3 regions of the Micromonospora sp. NPDC048063 genome follow, and region 3 is predicted to be linked to each of the others. Evidence: predicted binding sites of a transcription regulator. Region 3 holds the regulator's gene; each other region holds the start of a gene.

Region 1 (6,008 bases), on a different contig from region 3:
GCACGTAGCCGGTGACCCGTTCGGCCACCGCCCGGTCGGCCATGGCGGCCCGCTTGCCGCCGACCGCCGCGGCGAGCGCCTTGAGGTCCAGCTCGCCGGTGACCGGCACGACCGCCACGGTCAGCGCGCCGTCGACCTCGGCGACCAGCGACTTGAACACCCGCTCCGGCGGCACCCCCAGCGCCGCCGCGACCAGCGCGCCGTAGTTCGGCGCGTCGGGGGAGACGTCGTACGGATGCGTGCTGTGGGCGATCTTCCGCTTCGTCAGCAGCGCGGTCGCCGGAGTGCCCTGTCCCGCCATGACCGTCAAGTTAACCCGGGCCCGGGTGGCCCGCGAGCCGATAAGGCCGGCTACCCGACCGGCCGGCAGACCAGCGCCGTCGGCGCCCCGGCGACCCGGGTCAGCACCAGGCTGGCCGCCTCGTCGCCGGCCAGCCGCAGGTCCCGCCGCAGCTTCTCCGGCTCCAGCGCGGAGCCGCGCTTGAGGATCTCCACCCGCCCGACCCGGCGGTCCCGCAGCAGCGCCCGCAGCCGCTTGAGCGAGAACGGCAGCACGTCGGTGACCTCCAGGCAGCGGGCGAACGGGGTCGCCGCCGGGGCGTCCGCGTAGAGGTAGGCGATGCTCGGGTCGGCCAGCGTCGCGTCGAGGGCACCCGCCAGCTCCGCGACCAGGTGCGCGCGGACCACCGCCGGGTCCGGGTCGTACAGGAAGCGGCGGACCGGCCCGACCGGCGCCTCGGCGTCGCCGGAGCCGGTCACCTGATAGGAGGGGACCCTTCCTCTACCGGAGGCGTTAACAGGGGGCCCTTCCTTACCGCGCAGCAGGGTGGCCCGGCGGGGGACCTCGGCGAGCCGGCCGCACCACAGCGCCGCCTCGACCAGGTCGCCGTCCGCGCTCACCCACTCCGCCTCGGCGCCCGCGGGGATCAGCGCGTGGTCGATCCCGGGCGCCACCTTCACCACCGTGTACGGCACCCGCGCGGCCAGGCCGACGACGAAGTCCCAGGGCGGGGAGTAGGCGTTCGGGTCGAAGACCCGCCGCCCGGTGCCCGCCTTCCGCCGCGCCGGGTCGCAGAACACCCCGTCGACCCGGCTGACGTCGAACGCCGTGGCGTCGCCGCACTCCACCGTGAACAGTTCGGCCAGCCCGGCCGCCTCCGCGTTGGCGGCGGCCATCGCGGCGGTCACCGGGTCGGCCTCCACCCCGTACACCCGGATGCCGGCCCGGGCGGCGGCGAGCGCGTCCGCGCCGAGGCCGCACCCGAGGTCGGCCAGGGTGCGCACGCCGGCGGCGCGCAGCCGGCGCGCGCGCCGCGCCGCGACGGTGCCGCGGGTGGCCTGCTCCAGCCCGGCCCGGGTCAGGAACATCCCCGCCGCCGCCGGCCCGAACTTGCCGACCGCCCGGCGGCGCAGCTCGGCCTGGGTGAGTGCGGCCGCCGCCAGCGCGGGCGGCATTCCGGCCGAGCGGAGCGCGGCCGCCGCGGCCAGCGGGTCGCTGCCGGCCACCCGCGCGGCCGCGTCGAGCGCGACCGACCCCTCGGGCGTACGCAGGGCGGCGAACTGGTCGAGGTCCACGCGGTCATTCTGGCCGCCCGGCCCGACGCGCCGGCCGGCGGGTTGGCACTCTCCTTGACGGAGTGCTAGCCGAGGAATAACCTGCGATTAGCACTCTCACCCCGAGGGTGCCAGCTTCCGGGCTGTCAGGCCCGGGCGCTGAACGCCAGGCGGACCGGCACCCGCGACGACGGCCCCGCCCGGTGGCATGTGGCAGATTGACGCCGGTCGGCATGCCGACCGGTAACGAAACCAGTACCCCAGGAGGGTATGCCCGTGACTACCGCGACCAAGGTTGCGATCAAGCCGCTCGAGGACCGGATCGTGGTCCAGGCGAACGAGGCTGAGACCACCACGGCGTCGGGCATCGTGATCCCCGACACCGCCAAGGAGAAGCCGCAGGAGGGCACCGTCCTCGCTGTCGGCCCGGGCCGGATCGACGACAAGGGTAACCGCGTGCCGGTCGACGTCAAGGTCGGCGACACCGTCCTCTACTCGAAGTACGGCGGCACCGAGGTCAAGTACGCCGGCGAGGAGTACCTGGTGCTCTCCGCCCGCGACGTCCTCGCGGTCATCGAGAAGTAAGCAACCGATCAGTGTCGTTGCCCCGGTCCGGCTCGCCGGGCCGGGGCAACGTCGCTTCGAAGGGACATTCATGGCGAAGATCCTGAGCTTCTCGGACGACGCCCGGCACCTGCTCGAGCACGGTGTCAACGCCCTCGCGGACGCGGTCAAGGTGACCCTCGGCCCGCGCGGGCGCAACGTCGTCCTGGACAAGAAATTCGGTGCGCCCACGATCACCAACGACGGCGTGACCATCGCCAAGGAGATCGAGCTCACCAACCCGTACGAGAACCTCGGCGCGCAGCTGGTCAAGGAGGTGGCGACCAAGACCAACGACGTCGCCGGCGACGGGACCACCACCGCCACCGTGCTGGCCCAGGCGATGGTCCGCGAGGGCCTGCGCAACGTGGCCGCCGGCGCCAACCCGACCGGCCTCAAGCGGGGCATCGACGCGGCGGCCGCCAAGGTCTCCGAGGCGCTGCTCGGCCGCGCGGTCGAGGTCGCCGACAAGAAGTCGATCGCGCACGTCGCGACCATCTCCGCGCAGGACGCCACCATCGGCGAGCTGATCGCCGAGGCGATGGAGAGGGTCGGCCGCGACGGTGTCATCACCGTCGAGGAGGGCTCCGCGCTCACCACCGAGCTGGACGTCACCGAGGGCCTCCAGTTCGACAAGGGCTTCATCTCGCCGAACTTCGTCACCGACGTGGAGGGGCAGGAGTCGGTCCTGGAGGACCCGTACATCCTGATCACCACCCAGAAGATCTCGGCGATCGAGGAGCTGCTGCCGCTGCTGGAGAAGGTCCTCCAGAACAGCAAGCCGCTGCTGATCATCGCCGAGGACGTCGAGGGCCAGGCGCTGTCCACCCTGGTGGTCAACTCGATCCGCAAGACCCTCAAGGTCTGCGCGGTCAAGGCCCCGGGCTTCGGCGATCGCCGCAAGGCGATGCTCCAGGACATGGCGATCCTCACCGGCGCCGAGCTGGTCGCCCCGGAGCTGGGCTACAAGCTCGACCAGGTGGGCCTGGAGGTGCTCGGCAGCGCCCGCCGCGTGGTGGTCGACAAGGAGAACACCACGATCGTCGACGGCGGCGGCCAGGCGGGCGAGGTCGCGGACCGGGTGGCCCAGATCCGCAAGGAGATCGAGGCCTCCGACTCCGACTGGGACCGGGAGAAGCTCGCCGAGCGGCTGGCCAAGCTGTCCGGCGGCATCGCGGTCATCAAGGTCGGTGCCGCGACCGAGGTCGAGATGAAGGAGCGCAAGCACCGCATCGAGGACGCGATCGCCGCGACCAAGGCCGCGGTCGAGGAGGGCACCGTCCCGGGCGGCGGCGCCGCCCTGGCGCAGATCCTGCCGGCGCTCGACGACGACCTCGGCTTCACCGGTGACGAGAAGGTCGGCGTCTCGATCGTGCGCAAGGCGCTGGTCGAGCCGCTGCGCTGGATCGCCCAGAACGCCGGCCACGACGGCTACGTCGTGGTGCAGAAGGTCGTCGGCAAGGAGTGGGGCCACGGCCTCGACGCCGCCAGCGGCGAGTACGTCGACCTGGCGAAGTCCGGCATCCTCGACCCGGTGAAGGTGACCCGCAACGCGGTCAGCAACGCCGCGTCGATCGCCGGCCTGCTGCTCACCACGGAGAGCCTCGTGGTGGAGAAGCCGGAGAAGGCCGAGCCGGCCGCCGCCGGTGGCCACGGCCACGGCCACGGTCACGGCCACCAGCACGGCCCGGGCTTCTGACCCTCGCCGTACGCCTAGTCGGGGCGCACCGTCCGCGTGACGGTGCGCCCCGACGCCTTTCGGGGGCGGCGCGCCGTCGTGGACCGGGGACGGCGCGACGCCGCGCCCCGGGCGGGGGCGCGGCGTCGGTGTGGTCCTCGGGTGGCCGGGCTCAGGCGATCTTGCGCTGGGCCGGGACGGTCGACTTGTGCGGCCGGCCCAGGCGAGCCTCCAGGCGGGCGATGTCGACCCGGGTCTGCCGGCGGTCGGCCAGGTCCTCCCAGCCGACGGCGAGCAGCCGCAGCCGCTCCGACTCGCTGAAGCCGCCCCACACGCCGTACGGCTCCCGAACGGTGAGGGCGTGCGCGGCGCACTCGGCCCGGACGGGGCAGGTGCGGCAGACGGCCTTGGCGCCGGACTCGCGGCGCAGGCGCGACGAGCCGCGCTCGCCGTCGGGGTGGAAGAACTGTGCGCTGTCCCGGCCCCGGCAGGCACCGAGCCGCTGCCAGTCCCAGAGATCGACGATGGGTCCGGGCAGTCTACGTACGTTCGACATCAGCACCCCTCCTCCCGCGCGGCACCGCGGAGATCCATGTGAACCGGCGTCCGGGCGGCGGTCCGCGCAGGCGCGCCGTTTCCGGCCTGGATGCTCCCTACCCGAGCCTTCCCCGGCTCACACTTCTGTGATCGAAAACCTTGGGCAACTAGCGGCATATGCCCTACTTGTCGGAAAAGTTCGGAGGATTGCCGGGAACCTCCTCGCGACCGGACTCGGTCATGGTCTGCTCGTGGGCGGAGAGGAGACCACTGTGCGTACGGTTCTCGTGTGCGTTCGGACACCGCTTGCGGCGCAGCATCTGACGTCCGCGGCGGCCCGGCTCGGGCTGTCCGCCGTCGTGCGGACCGCTGTCTCCGATCCCGAGGTGATGTTGCGTCTGGCCGAGCGTCCGGCCGACGTGGTGCTGGCGGACACGGCCCTCACCCGGCCGGACAGCGCGGGCTTCGTGCGCCGGGTGCTCGCCCGCGCGCCGCAGGCCTCGGTGCTGCTGCTCGGCACCGAGGAGTCGGAGGCGGCCGCCGCCACCATCAGCGCCGGCGCCCGGGGCCTGATCCAGGGCGCGGACCACGACCTGACCAGCGCGGTCGCCAAGGCCCTGCTGCTGCTCGTCGCCCCCGGCCGGGCGACCCGGAGCCGGGTCACCGACCCGGCGCGGGACACCGCGGCGGTCGGCGGGCCCGCCCGCGCCACCCCGGCCGGCCGGCCGCCGGCCGACCCCGGCCCCGCCTGGTCGGCCCCGTCCGCAGACGGCGCGGGCGGGGCGCCGACCGTGGTGCCGGCGCAACGCGGCGACGACCCCGCCGACCCGGCCGACCCGGCCGGTGAGCCGGCGGAGGCGGTGCCCGCGGGGCAGCGGGGCGCGTCCGGCGCGCGCGGCGGCCGGTCCCAGATCGGGCTGACCGAGCGCGAGCTCCAGGTGCTGCTCGGCATGGCGGAGGGCAAGAGCAACGCCGAGATCGGCCGCGAGCTGTTCGTCTCGGAGGACACGGTGAAGACCCACGCCCGCCGGCTGTTCCGCAAGCTCGGCGCCCGGGACCGCGCGCACGCCGTGGCCGCCGGTTTCCGCGCCGGGCTGGTGGCCTGAGCCCGGAATGCCAGGCTGGTGGCCTGAGCCCGGGATGCCGGGCTGGTGGCCTGAGCCCGGCGCGCCTGGCCGATGGGCTGGCGAGCGCGGCCGCCGGCTGCCGCTCGGTGCCGAGCGCGCGGCGCCGGGCCGGTGAACTGCCGGGGGTGGCCGACGGCCGGTGCCCCCACGGCGGCGGCCGTGCCTCAGCTCTCCGTGCCGTGCTCCTCGTCCGAGCCCTCGGTCAGGGTGTCGTGCACGCCGTCCGCGTAGCCCCGGGCGTAGTCCCAGGTGACGTAGTGGTCCGGGTCGGGGTCGTAGGCCGGCTCGTGCACCCGGGGCCGCCCGGAGCTGAGCAGGTGACGCAGGTTGCCCCGGAGCAGGTCCCAGTCGAAGTAGTGCGGCTCCCGGCAGTCCTCGCACTCGATGACCAGCCCGCGCACCCCGATCGGTGCCAGCAGCGCCTGGTAGATCTCCAGGTCGGCGAGGTCCTCCAGCACGTCCTGCCGCTCGACGTCGGTCAGCGGGTCGAGCGGGGCGTCGTCGCCCGG
Region 2 (6,008 bases), on a different contig from region 3:
GGCCCGGGTGCTGGTCAGCCAGCGGGTGCGGCCGCTGCCCGCGCCGGCCGGCCGCAGTCGGGGCACCGCGCCCGCGCCGGCCGGCCCGGAGTGGAACGTCCGGATGATCGGCGCGGACCGCGTCTGGTCGCAGCTCGGGGTGGACGGCTCCGGGATCGTGGTGGGCAGCTCCGACTCCGGGGTGGACGGCGGGCACCCGGCGCTGGCCGCCGGCTTCCGGGGCGGCGACGACTCCTGGTACGACCCGTGGGACGGCACCCGCTCCCCGACGGACCAGGGCGGGCACGGCACGCACACCGTGGGCAGCGCGGTGGGCCGAGGGGGGATCGGGGTGGCCCCGGGCGCGCAGTGGGTGGGCTGCGTCAACCTGGACCGGAACCTGGGCAACCCGGGGTACTACCTGGGCTGCCTCCAGTTCATGCTGGCGCCCTTCCCGCCCGGCGGGAACCCGTTCACGGACGGGCGCCCGGCGCGCGCCCCGGAGATCCTCACCAACTCGTGGGGCTGCCCGCCGATCGAGGGCTGCGACCCGCGGGCGCTCCGGCCGGCCACCGCCGCCCTGGAGGCCGCCGGCATCCTGGTCGTTGCCGCCGCCGGCAACACCGGCCCGTACTGCGGCTCGATCGACGACCCGCCCGCGCCGTACGCGGACGTGCTGACCGTCGGCGCGGTGGACCAGCGGCGCCGGGTCACCGACTTCTCGTCCCGTGGACCGGTGGCGGGGGCGGCGAAGCCGGACCTGGTCGCCCCCGGCGACGAGGTGCTGTCGGCGATGCCCGGCGGCGGGTACGCCGCCCTGAGCGGCACCTCGATGGCGACCCCGCAGGTGGCCGGCGTCGTGGCGCTGATGTGGTCGGCCAACCCGGCGCTGGTGGGCGACCTGCCGCGCACCCGGCAGATCCTGCGGGACACGGCGACCCCGGCCGACGCGACGTACGCCTCCCGGACGGAGACCTGCGGCGGCGACGCGAACATCACCGGCGCCGGCCTGGTCGACGCGTACGCGGCGGTGCGGGCGGCCCGCGGGTGAGCGGCCCCTGCCCTCCCCCGCACCCCGTGCTCTAGGGTCGGCGACCATGGATGCGGAGATCGTCGAGCTGACCGCCGACCGGGCGCCCGCCGTGGTGGAGCTGTGCCGCCGGGCGCTGGACCTGCCCGAGGACGCCGCCGAGGCGCCGGCCCTCGTGGCCGCGCTCTGGGCCCGGGCGGCCGCCGACCGGCCGGTCGTCGCGCTGGGCGCGTACCGGGGGGCGGAGCTGGTCGGGGCGCTGGTCTGCTCCCTGTCGGGGCGGGACGCCGGGCTCGGGCACGTGGACCTCGTGGTGGTGCACCCCGACCACCGGCGCCGGGGCGTGGGGCGGGCGCTACTGTCGTCCGCCGAGCGGACCCTGGCCGGTCTCGGCGCGGCCGAGGTGCTGCTGGCGGGGAACCCGCCGTACTACGCCTGGCCCGGGATCGACGTGCGCTACACCCCGGCGGTCTGCGCCGCGCTGGCGCTCGGCTACCGGCAGGACCGGACGGCGTGGAACATGACCGCCGACCTGTCGTACGACGACTCCCCCGCGTTGCGCTCCACGGAGGCGGCGGAGGCACGGCTGGCCGGCCGGGGCGTCTCGGTCCGCCGCGCCGAGCCGGCCGACCTGCCGGCGCTGGCGGAGTTCGCCCGCGCCACGTTCGGCGGCGCCTGGGACGCGGAGCTGGCCGGCTCGGTGGGCCGGGAAGGGGCGGGCTGCCACCTGGCCGAGCGCGACGGCGAGGTGCTCGGCTTCGCGGCGTACGGGTCGTCCCGGCCGAGCTGGTTCGGGCCGATGGGCACCGCCCCGGCGGCGGAGGGCTCGGGGATCGGCGGGGTGCTGCTGCGCCGCTGTCTGCGCGACCAGCGGGCGGCGGGCGTGACGGCGGCGCAGATCGGCTGGGTGGGGCCGGTGCCGTTCTACTCGGGCAGCGCGGGCGCCCGGATCGAGCGGGTCTTCTTCCTGTACCGCAGGACGCTCGGAGAGTGACGGAGGAGGGCGAAGGGGATATAGACGCCGATAACCCCATTCGCCCCCATCTTTGATCGACGCCCCCTACCGTTTCGGTAGAGGAGGCAGCCATGACCACGGACGACGAACGCCCCGGCCCGTTGCCGTTCGACCGGCTCGACTACGGCGACGCCGAGCAGCAGGCGGAGATGAGCGGCGCCGACGAGCCGACCGACGAGCCGGTGGCGCTGGTCGACGAGCCGGTCCAGATCCCGCAGCCGTACGGCCGGGCGCAGAAGAGACGCAACCAACGACCACTGCCGACCTGACGGCGGAAGGGACGGACCGCTGACGCGGCCCGCCCCTTCCGGCGTACGTGGAGCTGGACTCAGAAGTCCATGTCCCCGCCGCCCGGACCAGCCGGGGCGGCCGGGGCCTTCTCCGGCTTGTCCGCCACGACGGCCTCGGTGGTGAGGAAGAGCGCCGCGATCGACGAGGCGTTCTGCAGCGCCGAACGGGTCACCTTGGCCGGGTCGATGATGCCCGCGGCCAGCAGGTCGACGTACTCGCCGTTGGCGGCGTTGAGGCCGTGACCCGGCTCGATGTTGCGGACGTGCTCGACGACCACGCCGCCCTCGAGGCCGGCGTTGACGGCGATCTGCCGCAGCGGGGCGTCCAGCGCGATCTTGACGATCTGCGCGCCGGTCGCCTCGTCGCCGGTCAGGTCCAGCTTGTCGAAGGCGGTCTTGCCGGCCTGCACCAGCGCGACGCCACCACCCGGGACGATGCCCTCCTCGACGGCGGCCTTCGCGTTGCGGACGGCGTCCTCGATGCGGTGCTTGCGCTCCTTCAGCTCGACCTCGGTGGCCGCGCCGACCTTGATCACCGCGACGCCGCCGGCCAGCTTGGCCAGCCGCTCCTGCAGCTTCTCGCGGTCGTAGTCGGAGTCGCTCTTGTCGATCTCGGCCCGGATCTGGTTGACCCGGCCCTGGATCTGCTCGGCGTCGCCGGCACCGTCGACGATGGTGGTCTCGTCCTTGGTCACCACGACCTTGCGGGCGCGGCCCAGCATGTCGAGGCCGACGGCGTCCAGCTTGAGGCCGACCTCCTCGCTGATGACCTGGCCACCGGTGAGGATGGCGATGTCGGCCAGCATGGCCTTGCGGCGGTCACCGAAGCCCGGCGCCTTGACGGCGACCGACTTGAAGGTGCCCCGGACCTTGTTGACGACCAGGGTGGCCAGGGCCTCGCCCTCGATGTCCTCGGCGATGATCAGCAGCGGCTTGCCCGACTGCATGACCTTCTCGAGGATCGGGAGCAGGTCCTTGACCGACGAGATCTTGCTGTTGACGATCAGGAGGTAGGGGTCGTCGAAGACGGCCTCCATGCGCTCCGGGTCGGTCATGAAGTAGGCCGAGATGTAGCCCTTGTCGAAGCGCATACCCTCGGTGAGCTCCAGCTCCAGGCCGAAGGTGTTGCTCTCCTCGACGGTGATGACGCCTTCCTTGCCGACCTTGTCCATCGCCTCGGCGATGATCTCGCCGACGGTGCTGTCACCGGCGGAGATGGAGGCGGTGGAGGCGATCTGCTCCTTGGTCTCGACGTCCTTGGCGAGCTTGGACAGCTCCTCCGAGACGCTGGCCACGGCGGCCTCGATGCCCCGCTTCAGGGCCATCGGGTTGGCACCGGCTGCCACGTTGCGCAGACCCTCGCGGACGAGGGCCTGGGCCAGGACGGTCGCCGTCGTCGTGCCGTCACCGGCAACGTCGTCGGTCTTCTTGGCGACCTCCTTGACCAGCTCGGCGCCGATCTTCTCGTAGGGGTCCTCGAGCTCGATCTCCTTGGCGATGCTCACACCATCGTTGGTGATGGTGGGGGCACCCCACTTCTTCTCGAGCACGACGTTGCGGCCCTTGGGGCCGAGGGTCACCTTCACGGCGTCGGCGAGCTGGTTCATGCCCCGCTCGAGGCCCCGGCGCGCCTCTTCGTCGAACGCGATCATCTTGGCCATACGGCGTTGTCCTCCTGGACACTCACGGGCCACCCGGAGGTTGTGTCCCGGATGGGCCGCCTGGTGTACGCACCTTGGGGACGTCGCCACCTGGCGACGACGACGTCTCCTCGGCCGGGCCGGATAGCCCGCGACGACCGGCCATGTGCCGCACCGACGTGTGGACGCCCGTGCGGCCGTGGCCCTACCGCCCCGACCATTGGCACTCACGGTATGCGAGTGCCAATGACTTGTTTAGCACTCTCCCCTGCCGAGTGCAAGCACGACCGCCCCGCTCAGCCGAGTTCACCGGCTAGCCGCGCGCTGTCCACCGGCCCCTCGTGGGCGCGCTGCTCGGCGTACGTGACGACCAGGCCGACCAGTTGGGCGAGGTGGGTGGGCAGGCCCAGCACCCCGCCGAGCACCGCCACCGCGATCGCGCCCACCGCAGTGCCCGGCGACTCCAGCGGGGTGACGCCGAACGGCAGCGAGCCGATGCCCTCCACCAGGCCGGCCGCCCCGCCCCCGACGATCACCGCCGCCGCAACGAGCGCCACCCGGCCGAGCAGCAGGCCCAGCCGGTCGTGGAACATCCGGTACGAGCGGCCGATCGGGTGCTGCCGTTCGAAGAGGTAGACCGGGCCGGCCATGCTCAGCGCGAAGGCGAAGTAGATGCCGGGGATGACGCAGAAGCACACCCCGAGCCCGATGATCACGCTCATCAGCAGGGTCCAGCCCCAGAGGCCCGGCGCCCGGCGCAGGCCGTAGCCCAGCGCGGCGCCGACGGTCACCGGCTGGCCGGCCGCCTGCCGGGCGACCACCCAGGTGCCGGCGGCCCAGCCGAGGCTCTGCACCAGGCCGAAGACCAGTGCGCCGCCGATCAGCACGGCCATCATGGTGCCCAGGTCGGCCAGGAAGGTGTCGGGCAGCGCGGCCGGGTCGTCGGCCATCGACTCGTCCCACCGGGCCGACGGGTCGACCACCAGCGCGAGCACCGACAGCACCACGGCCGGCAGCACCTGGGTGAGCAGCAGGATCGGCAGCAGCGTCCGCCAGCCCCGGCGCACCGCGCCGACGCACCGGTCGAACCAGCCACTCACGCCGCCGCCGGGCGGCGTGACCAGCGGGTCGGCCGGGTCGAGGCCGTGGCCGGGCGGGTACCACCCGTGGACCGGCTGCCCCGGGTACGCGACCGGCGCGCCCGGATACACGACCGGCGCGCCCGGATACCACGGCTGCCCGCCGTACGGGCCGGAGCCGGCCGGGAACCCGCCGGTGGGCGGGAAGACCCACCCCTGCGGCTGCGGCGCGCTCGCATCGCCGGCCGTGGCGGGGTCGGGATCCCCCGACGGCGGCGTGCCCTGGGGTGGCTGGTCGGACATGAACCCTCCTCAGCGACGGCTGAACCGGCTCACGATCTTCCCTGCCTGGCGTCCGTACCGCAGCCCGGGGTGCCACGCCACGAACCGGGGCCACGAACCACGACCAGGGACCATGGCCCGTCCCGGCCGCGGTGCCGCCCAACGATGCCGCAGGTCACACCCCGAACCCGGACCCCACCGGTGCCACCGCCCGGCCCCTGTCGAGCTGCCCTCACAGATGGGGCACACCACGCCTCGCAGGCGGCCGAGCCGGATGCGAGGCGTGGTGCTACAGAGACGGGTGGTCCTACAGACGGGGCAGCTCGACAGCGCCACCATCCGCCCGCCGAACCCATGTGCCGAAAGCGGTCACCCGACCGGCTCACCCGTCGGAGCTGATCGACGAATGTCGTTGGCGCCGCCGCGCGGGGCGGTCGGCGGCGGAAGGGCCCGGCCCGTGGCGGACGGGGGTCAGGCGATGACGCGTACGCGCTCGGCCTGGGGCCCCTTCTGGCCCTGGGCGATCTCGAACTCCACCCGCTGGCCGTCGTCCAGCGCCTTGTAGCCGTCCATCTCGATCGCGGAGAAGTGGACGAAGACGTCCTGCCCGCCGTCGACGGCGATGAAGCCGTAGCCCTTTTCGGCGTTGAACCACTTAACGGTGCCCTGTGCCACGGTCCACTTCCTCACTCT
Region 3 (6,008 bases):
TCAACACGTACACCGCGGCCGAGCTGGGCGGCGGGGCGAGCCGGGAGGGGTACGCCGACACCGTGCTGGCCGAGCTGGCGCTCGCCGGCCGGGTGCTGGGCGACGCCCCGCCGCCCCGGGTCGACACGGTCTTCGTCGGCGGCGGCACCCCGACCCTGCTTCCCGCCGACGACCTGGCCCGGATCCTCGACGGCATCGACCGCGCCTGGGGGCTCGCGCCCGACGCCGAGGTGACCACCGAGGCCAACCCGGAGTCGGTGACCCCGGAGTCCCTGCGGGCCCTGCGGGCGGCCGGCTACACCCGGATCTCGCTGGGCATGCAGTCCGCCGCGCCGGGGGTGCTGGCGATCCTCGACCGCACGCACAGCGCCGGCCGGGCCACCGCCGCCGCCCGGGAGGCCCGCGACGCCGGGTTCGAGCACGTCAACCTCGACCTCATCTACGGCACGCCGGGGGAGAGCGAGGACGACTTCGCCGCCTCCCTCGACCAGGTCGTCGCCGCCGGGGTGGACCACGTCAGCGCGTACGCCCTGATCGTGGAGGACGGCACCCGGCTCGCCGCCCGGATGCGGCGCGGCGAGCTGGCGTACCCCTCCGACGACGTCGCCGCGGACCGCTACCTGGCCGCGGAGGCCGCCCTCGACGCGGCCGGTTTCTCCTGGTACGAGGTGTCGAACTGGGCCCGCGGCGACGCGGCCCGGTGCCGGCACAACCTGCTCTACTGGACCGGCGCCGACTGGTGGGGCCTCGGCCCGGGGGCGCACAGCCACGTCGGCGGCGTGCGCTGGTGGAACGTGAAGCATCCCACGACGTACGCGAAGCGGCTGGCCGGCGGCGAGTCGCCCGGCCTGGCCCGGGAGGTGCTCACCGCCGACGAGGCGCACATGGAGGACGTCATGCTCCGGCTGCGGCTCGCCTCCGGGCTGCCGCTGGACGCCCTCGACGACGCGGGCCGGGCCGGCGCCGAGCGGGCGCTCGCCGACGGCCTGCTGGCCGGCCCCGACCACGCGGCGGGCCGGGCCGTGCTGACCCTGCGGGGGCGGCTGCTCGCCGACGCGGTCGTCCGCGACCTGCTGCCCTGAGGTGCGGAGGCCCCGCCGTGCGGCGGCGCGGGCGGGGATGCCACGCCGTGTGGCGGCGCGGCCGGAGAGGCCCACGCCGTGTGGCGGCGCGTGGCCGGTCCGGCCGGGGGAGCGGCCGGCCCGGCTCACCTGGTGAAGCTGTAGGCCATCGGGTAGCGGTAGAGCACGCCCTCGTTGGCCTTGACCCCGGCGACGATCCCGAAGATCAGCGGCACCAGCCAGACGAGCATCGGGACGAAGAACAGGATCCCGCAGGTGATCAGGGTGAGCACCCAGCTCAGCACGCCCACGATCGCCCAGGTGATCTGGAAGTTCAGCGCCGCGACGGCGTGCGCCCGGACGGTCGGCGACTGTTGTCCCCTGGCCATCAGCGCGATGAGCGGTGCGACCCAGCCGAGCAGGCCACCGCCGACGATCACCCCGGCCGCGCCGCCGAAGTGGGCGATCAGGGCCCAGTTCTTGTCCTCGTTGTTGGCGTAGCCGCCGGTGGGCGCGCCGTAGCCGCCGCCGGTCGGATAGCCGACCCCCGGCGGGGGGTAGCCGCCCGGCGGGGGATAGCCACCGGGCGGCGGGTAGCCACCCGGCGGAGGGTAGCCGCCCGACGGCGGTTGGTCACCGGTGGGCGGCGGATAGCCACCGGGCGGGGGATAGCCGCCCGGGCCCGGTGCCCCGGACAGTGGTGCGGTGGGTTCGTCGGAGCCGGCCGGCCCGGGAACCCCCGACGGAGCGGCCGGGTCCGGCCGGTCGCCGGGGTCCCCCGCTCCGGGAGGGCGAGGTGGTTCAGTCATGGACGTCACGGTAGGGGCCGCGGGCAAGGCCGCACCAGAGCGACTCCGACCGGGATGTCCGGATGATCGGCTCTGGCGCCGCCGCCGCCACGGGCCGGGTGGCGCCGGTCGGATCGCCGTCCCAGGTTGATCATCGCGTCGGCGGGCGCGCCGACGTAGACTGGCACTCGTCCGCAGCGAGTGCCAGCAACCCGCCCGCCCCTCGGGGCGCGGGGGTCCGACGTGCGACAGGAGGTGGGGAACGATGGGTCTCGACGACCGCAAGCTCGCCGTGCTGCGCGCGATCGTCGAGGACTACGTCGCCACGCAGGAGCCCGTCGGCAGCAAGGCGCTGGTCGAGCGGCACCAGCTCGGGGTCTCCCCGGCGACCGTCCGCAACGACATGGCCGTGCTGGAGGAGGAAGGCTACATCCGCCAGCCGCACACCAGCGCCGGCCGGGTGCCCACCGACCGCGGCTACCGGCTCTTCGTGGACCGGCTGTCCAGGGTCAAGCCGCTCAGCCCGGCCGAGCGCCGCGCGATCGAGCGCTTCCTGGTCGGCGCGGTCGACCTCGACGACGTGGTGCACCGCACCGTACGGCTGCTGGCGCAGCTGACCCGGCAGGTCGCCGTGGTGCAGTACCCGAGCCTGGCCCGTTCCTCCGTCCGCCACCTGGAGCTGGTGCCGATCTCCACGACCCGGCTGATGCTGGTCATGATCGCCGACACCGGCCGGGTCGAGCAGCGGTTGGTCGAGCTGCCCGGGCCGATCCCCGCCGACGACGTCACGGACCTGCGCCGGCTGGTCAACGAGAAGCTGGTCGGCACCCGGCTGTCCGAGACCCCGCCGCTGGTGCAGGCGCTGGTCGAGGAGTCGGTGCCGCACCTGCGGCCGGCCATGACCACCCTCTCCACCGTGCTGCTGGAGACGCTGGTCGAGCGGCACGAGGAGCGGATCGCGCTGGCCGGCACGGCCAACCTCACCCGCGGCGGCCTGCTCGACTTCCAGGGCTCGCTGCGCCCCATCCTGGAGGCGCTGGAGGAGGAGGTCGTGCTGCTCAAGCTCATCGGCGAGGCGGAGCCGAGCACGACCCGGGTGCTGATCGGCGACGAGAACGAGATCGACAACCTGCGCGCCGCCTCGGTGGTCAGCACCGGCTACGGGCCGGGCGCGACGATCGTGGGCGGGCTCGGCGTGCTCGGGCCGACCCGGATGGACTACCCCGGCACCATCGCCACGGTGAGGGCCGTGGCACGCTACGTGGGCGAGCTGCTGGCCCAGAACTGACCAGTCAGGGCCGACGGCCGGCTCCGGCCGACGACCGGCGCAACGCGAGACGAACATGAGGACACGGAACGCAGTGGCCAGGGACTACTACGGCATTCTCGGGGTGAGCCGGGAAGCCTCCGACGACGAGATCAAGCGTGCCTACCGAAAGCTGGCGCGGCAGTTCCATCCGGACGTCAATCCGGACCCGGAGGCACAGGAGAAGTTCAAGGACATCAACGCCGCGTACGAGGTCCTCTCGGACGACCGGAAACGGCAGATCGTCGACCTGGGCGGCGACCCGCTCGCCCCGGGCGGCGGCGGCGCGGGCGGCCCGGGCGGTCCCGGCGGCGCCGGCCCGTTCGTCGGCTTCCAGGACATCATGGACGCGTTCTTCGGCGGCGCGGCCGGCGGGTCGCGGGGCCCGCGACCGCGGACCCGGCCGGGCGCCGACGCGATCCTGCGGCTGGAGCTGGACCTGAACGAGACCGCGTTCGGCGTCGAGGCGCCGATCACCGTCGACACCGCCGTACTCTGCACCACCTGCTCCGGCGCCGGCACCGCGGCCGGCACCCACCTGGCCACCTGCGAGGCGTGCGGCGGCCGGGGCGAGGTGCAGTCGGTGCAGCGCACCTTCCTCGGTCAGGTGGTCTCCGCCCGCCCCTGCACCGTCTGCCAGGGCTACGGCACCACCATCCCGCACCCCTGCCCGACGTGCGCCGGCGACGGCCGCGTCCGCACCCGGCGTTCGCTGACCGTCAAGATCCCCGCCGGGGTCGAGGACGGCATGCGCATCCGGCTGGCCCAGCAGGGCGAGGTCGGCCCGGGCGGCGGCACCGCCGGCGACCTCTACGTCGAGATCCACGAGCGGCCGCACGACGTCTACTCCCGCAAGGGCGACGACCTGCACTGCCGGGTCACCGTGCCGATGACCGCCGCCGCCCTCGGCACCCGGCTGACCATCAAGACGCTGGACAGCGAGGAGACGGTCGACGTCAAGGCCGGCACCCAGCCGGGCAGCACGCTGCGGCTGCGCGCCCGGGGCGTGCCGCACCTGCGCGGCACCGGCCGGGGCGACCTCTACGTCCACCTCGACGTGCGCACCCCGACGAAGCTCGACGCCGACCAGGAGCGGATGCTGCGCGACTTCGCCAAGACCCGGGGCGAGGAGGTCGCCGAGCTGACCAAGCAGGGCGGCTTCTTCTCCCGGATGCGCGACGCCTTCAACGGCCACGCCTGACCCGCACGCCCCGGGCCGCCGCGCTCCGCGGCGGCCCGGCGGCTCCGCGGCCCTCGGCGGCCCGGCGGCTCCACCGCCCTCGGCGCCCCGGCGGCCGCCGGGGCGGCTAGCCTGATCATCGTGTCCGCGCCGCTGTTTCTGGTCGAGTCGCTGCCCACCGCCGACCGGCTGACCCTCGACGGCCCCGAGGGGCACCACGCCGCCACCGTGCAGCGGCTCCGCGTCGGCGAGGAACTGCTGCTCGCCGACGGGCGGGGCGGCACCGCCGCCGCCGTGGTGACCGCCGTCGGCCGCGGCACCCTCGACCTGGAGATCACCTCCCGGGGGTTCGTCGACGCCTCCGTCCCGCGCCTGGTCGTGGTGCAGGGCATCGCCAAGGGCGACCGGGGCGAGCTGGCCGTGCAGGCGATGACCGAGGTCGGGGTGGACGAGATCGTTCCCTGGGCGGCGGCCCGCTCGGTCACCCAGTGGCGCGGCGACCGGGGCATACGGGCGCGGGAGAAGTGGGCGGCGACCGCCCGGGAGGCGGCCAAGCAGGCCCGGCGCGCCTGGCTGCCCGTGGTGGCGGGGACGCCGGACGAGTCCACCGCCCAGGTCGCGCGCCGCATCGGCGGGGCCGCCGCGGCGTTCGTGCTGCACGAGGAGGCACAGGAGCGGCTGACCACCGCCGAGCTGCCCGCCACGGGCGAGATCGTCCTGGTCGTCGGGCCGGAGGGCGGGATCGCCGACAGCGAGCTGGACACCTTCACCGGGGCCGGGGCCCGCGCCGTCCGCCTGGGCCCGTCGGTGCTGCGCACCTCGACGGCCGGCGTGGCCGCCCTCGCGGTGCTCGCCACCCGCCTCGCCCGCTGGTGACGCTCAGCTACGCAGGTAGGAGGCGCCGTTCAGGTCGACGATGGTGCCGGAGGCCCACTCCGCCTGCGGGGAGGCGAGCCAGTGCACGGCGGCGGCGATCTCCTCGGGGCGGGCCACCCGGTTGAACGGGCTCTGCGCCCGGATGGCGGCGCCCCGCTCCCCGCGCAGGTGCTCCGTGGTCATGTCGGTCTCGACGAAGCCCGGGGCCACCGTGGCGACGCTGATGCCGTACGGGGCCAGGGCCACCGCCAGCGACTGCCCCAGCGCGTTCAGCCCCGCCTTGCTCGCCCCGTACGCCGGCTGGTCCGGCTCGCCCCGGAAGGCGCCCCGGGAGGAGACGTTGACGATCCGGCCGCCCCGGTCGCGCATGTGCTGGGCGGCGCACCAGATGACGTTGCCCGCGCCGGTCAGGTTGGTCTCCACCACCTGCCGCCACTGCGCGCGCCACTGCGCGTAGGAGGCGCCGAAGACCGGGTGCGGGGCGTCCCGGTCGCCGTACACTCCGGCGTTGTTGACCAGCACGTCCAGCCCGCCCAGCAGGCCGGCCGCCTCGTCCACCATGGCCCGTACGGCGTCCGGGTCGGTCAGGTCGGCGCGGACCACCACGTGGCCCTCGCCGGGCAGTTCGGCGCGCAGCCGCCCGGCCGCCTCCGCCGAGTCGCGGTGGTGGATCGCCACCCGGTCCCCGCTCGCCGCGAACGCCGTCGCCACCGCCCGCCCGATGCCGCGCGAGGCCCCCGTCACCAGTACCGCCCGTGAAGTCACGCCGGCCATCATGCCCGGTCGACCCCCAGGTG

The links. The regulator HrcA, encoded in region 3, represses chaperone genes, less so after heat shock. The targets are predictions, from matches to a motif close to GGTTNGCACNCTCNNNNNGAGNGTGCNAACC.
Region 1: groES (co-chaperone GroES) is a predicted target of HrcA. The motif match lies at 1,661-1,691, and genes of this name have one in related genera.
Region 2: groL (chaperonin GroEL) is a predicted target of HrcA. The motif match lies at 4,173-4,203, and genes of this name have one in related genera.

Annotation. Positions count from the first base shown of each region.
Region 1 is NZ_JBIDBG010000002.1:207,761-213,768, forward strand. Features, by position in the region: gene ybaK (Cys-tRNA(Pro) deacylase) at 1-301, opposite strand, end outside; gene ACGFZ2_RS05750 (methyltransferase domain-containing protein) at 352-1,575, opposite strand; gene groES (co-chaperone GroES) at 1,825-2,139, shown strand; gene groL (chaperonin GroEL) at 2,210-3,856, shown strand; gene ACGFZ2_RS05765 (WhiB family transcriptional regulator) at 4,008-4,391, opposite strand; gene ACGFZ2_RS05770 (response regulator transcription factor) at 4,645-5,478, shown strand; gene ACGFZ2_RS05775 (DUF5319 domain-containing protein) at 5,664-6,008, opposite strand, start outside.
Region 2 is NZ_JBIDBG010000011.1:93,574-99,581, reverse strand. Features, by position in the region: gene ACGFZ2_RS24510 (S8 family serine peptidase) at 1-1,030, shown strand, start outside; gene ACGFZ2_RS24505 (GNAT family N-acetyltransferase) at 1,077-2,003, shown strand; gene ACGFZ2_RS24500 (hypothetical protein) at 2,096-2,293, shown strand; gene groL (chaperonin GroEL) at 2,353-3,975, opposite strand; gene ACGFZ2_RS24490 (hypothetical protein) at 4,251-5,336, opposite strand; gene ACGFZ2_RS24485 (cold-shock protein) at 5,787-5,990, opposite strand.
Region 3 is NZ_JBIDBG010000025.1:10,807-16,814, reverse strand. Features, by position in the region: gene hemW (radical SAM family heme chaperone HemW) at 1-1,082, shown strand, start outside; gene ACGFZ2_RS32080 (DUF4870 domain-containing protein) at 1,208-1,870, opposite strand; gene hrcA (heat-inducible transcriptional repressor HrcA) at 2,115-3,137, shown strand; gene dnaJ (molecular chaperone DnaJ) at 3,211-4,356, shown strand; gene ACGFZ2_RS32065 (16S rRNA (uracil(1498)-N(3))-methyltransferase) at 4,477-5,211, shown strand; gene ACGFZ2_RS32060 (SDR family NAD(P)-dependent oxidoreductase) at 5,215-5,976, opposite strand.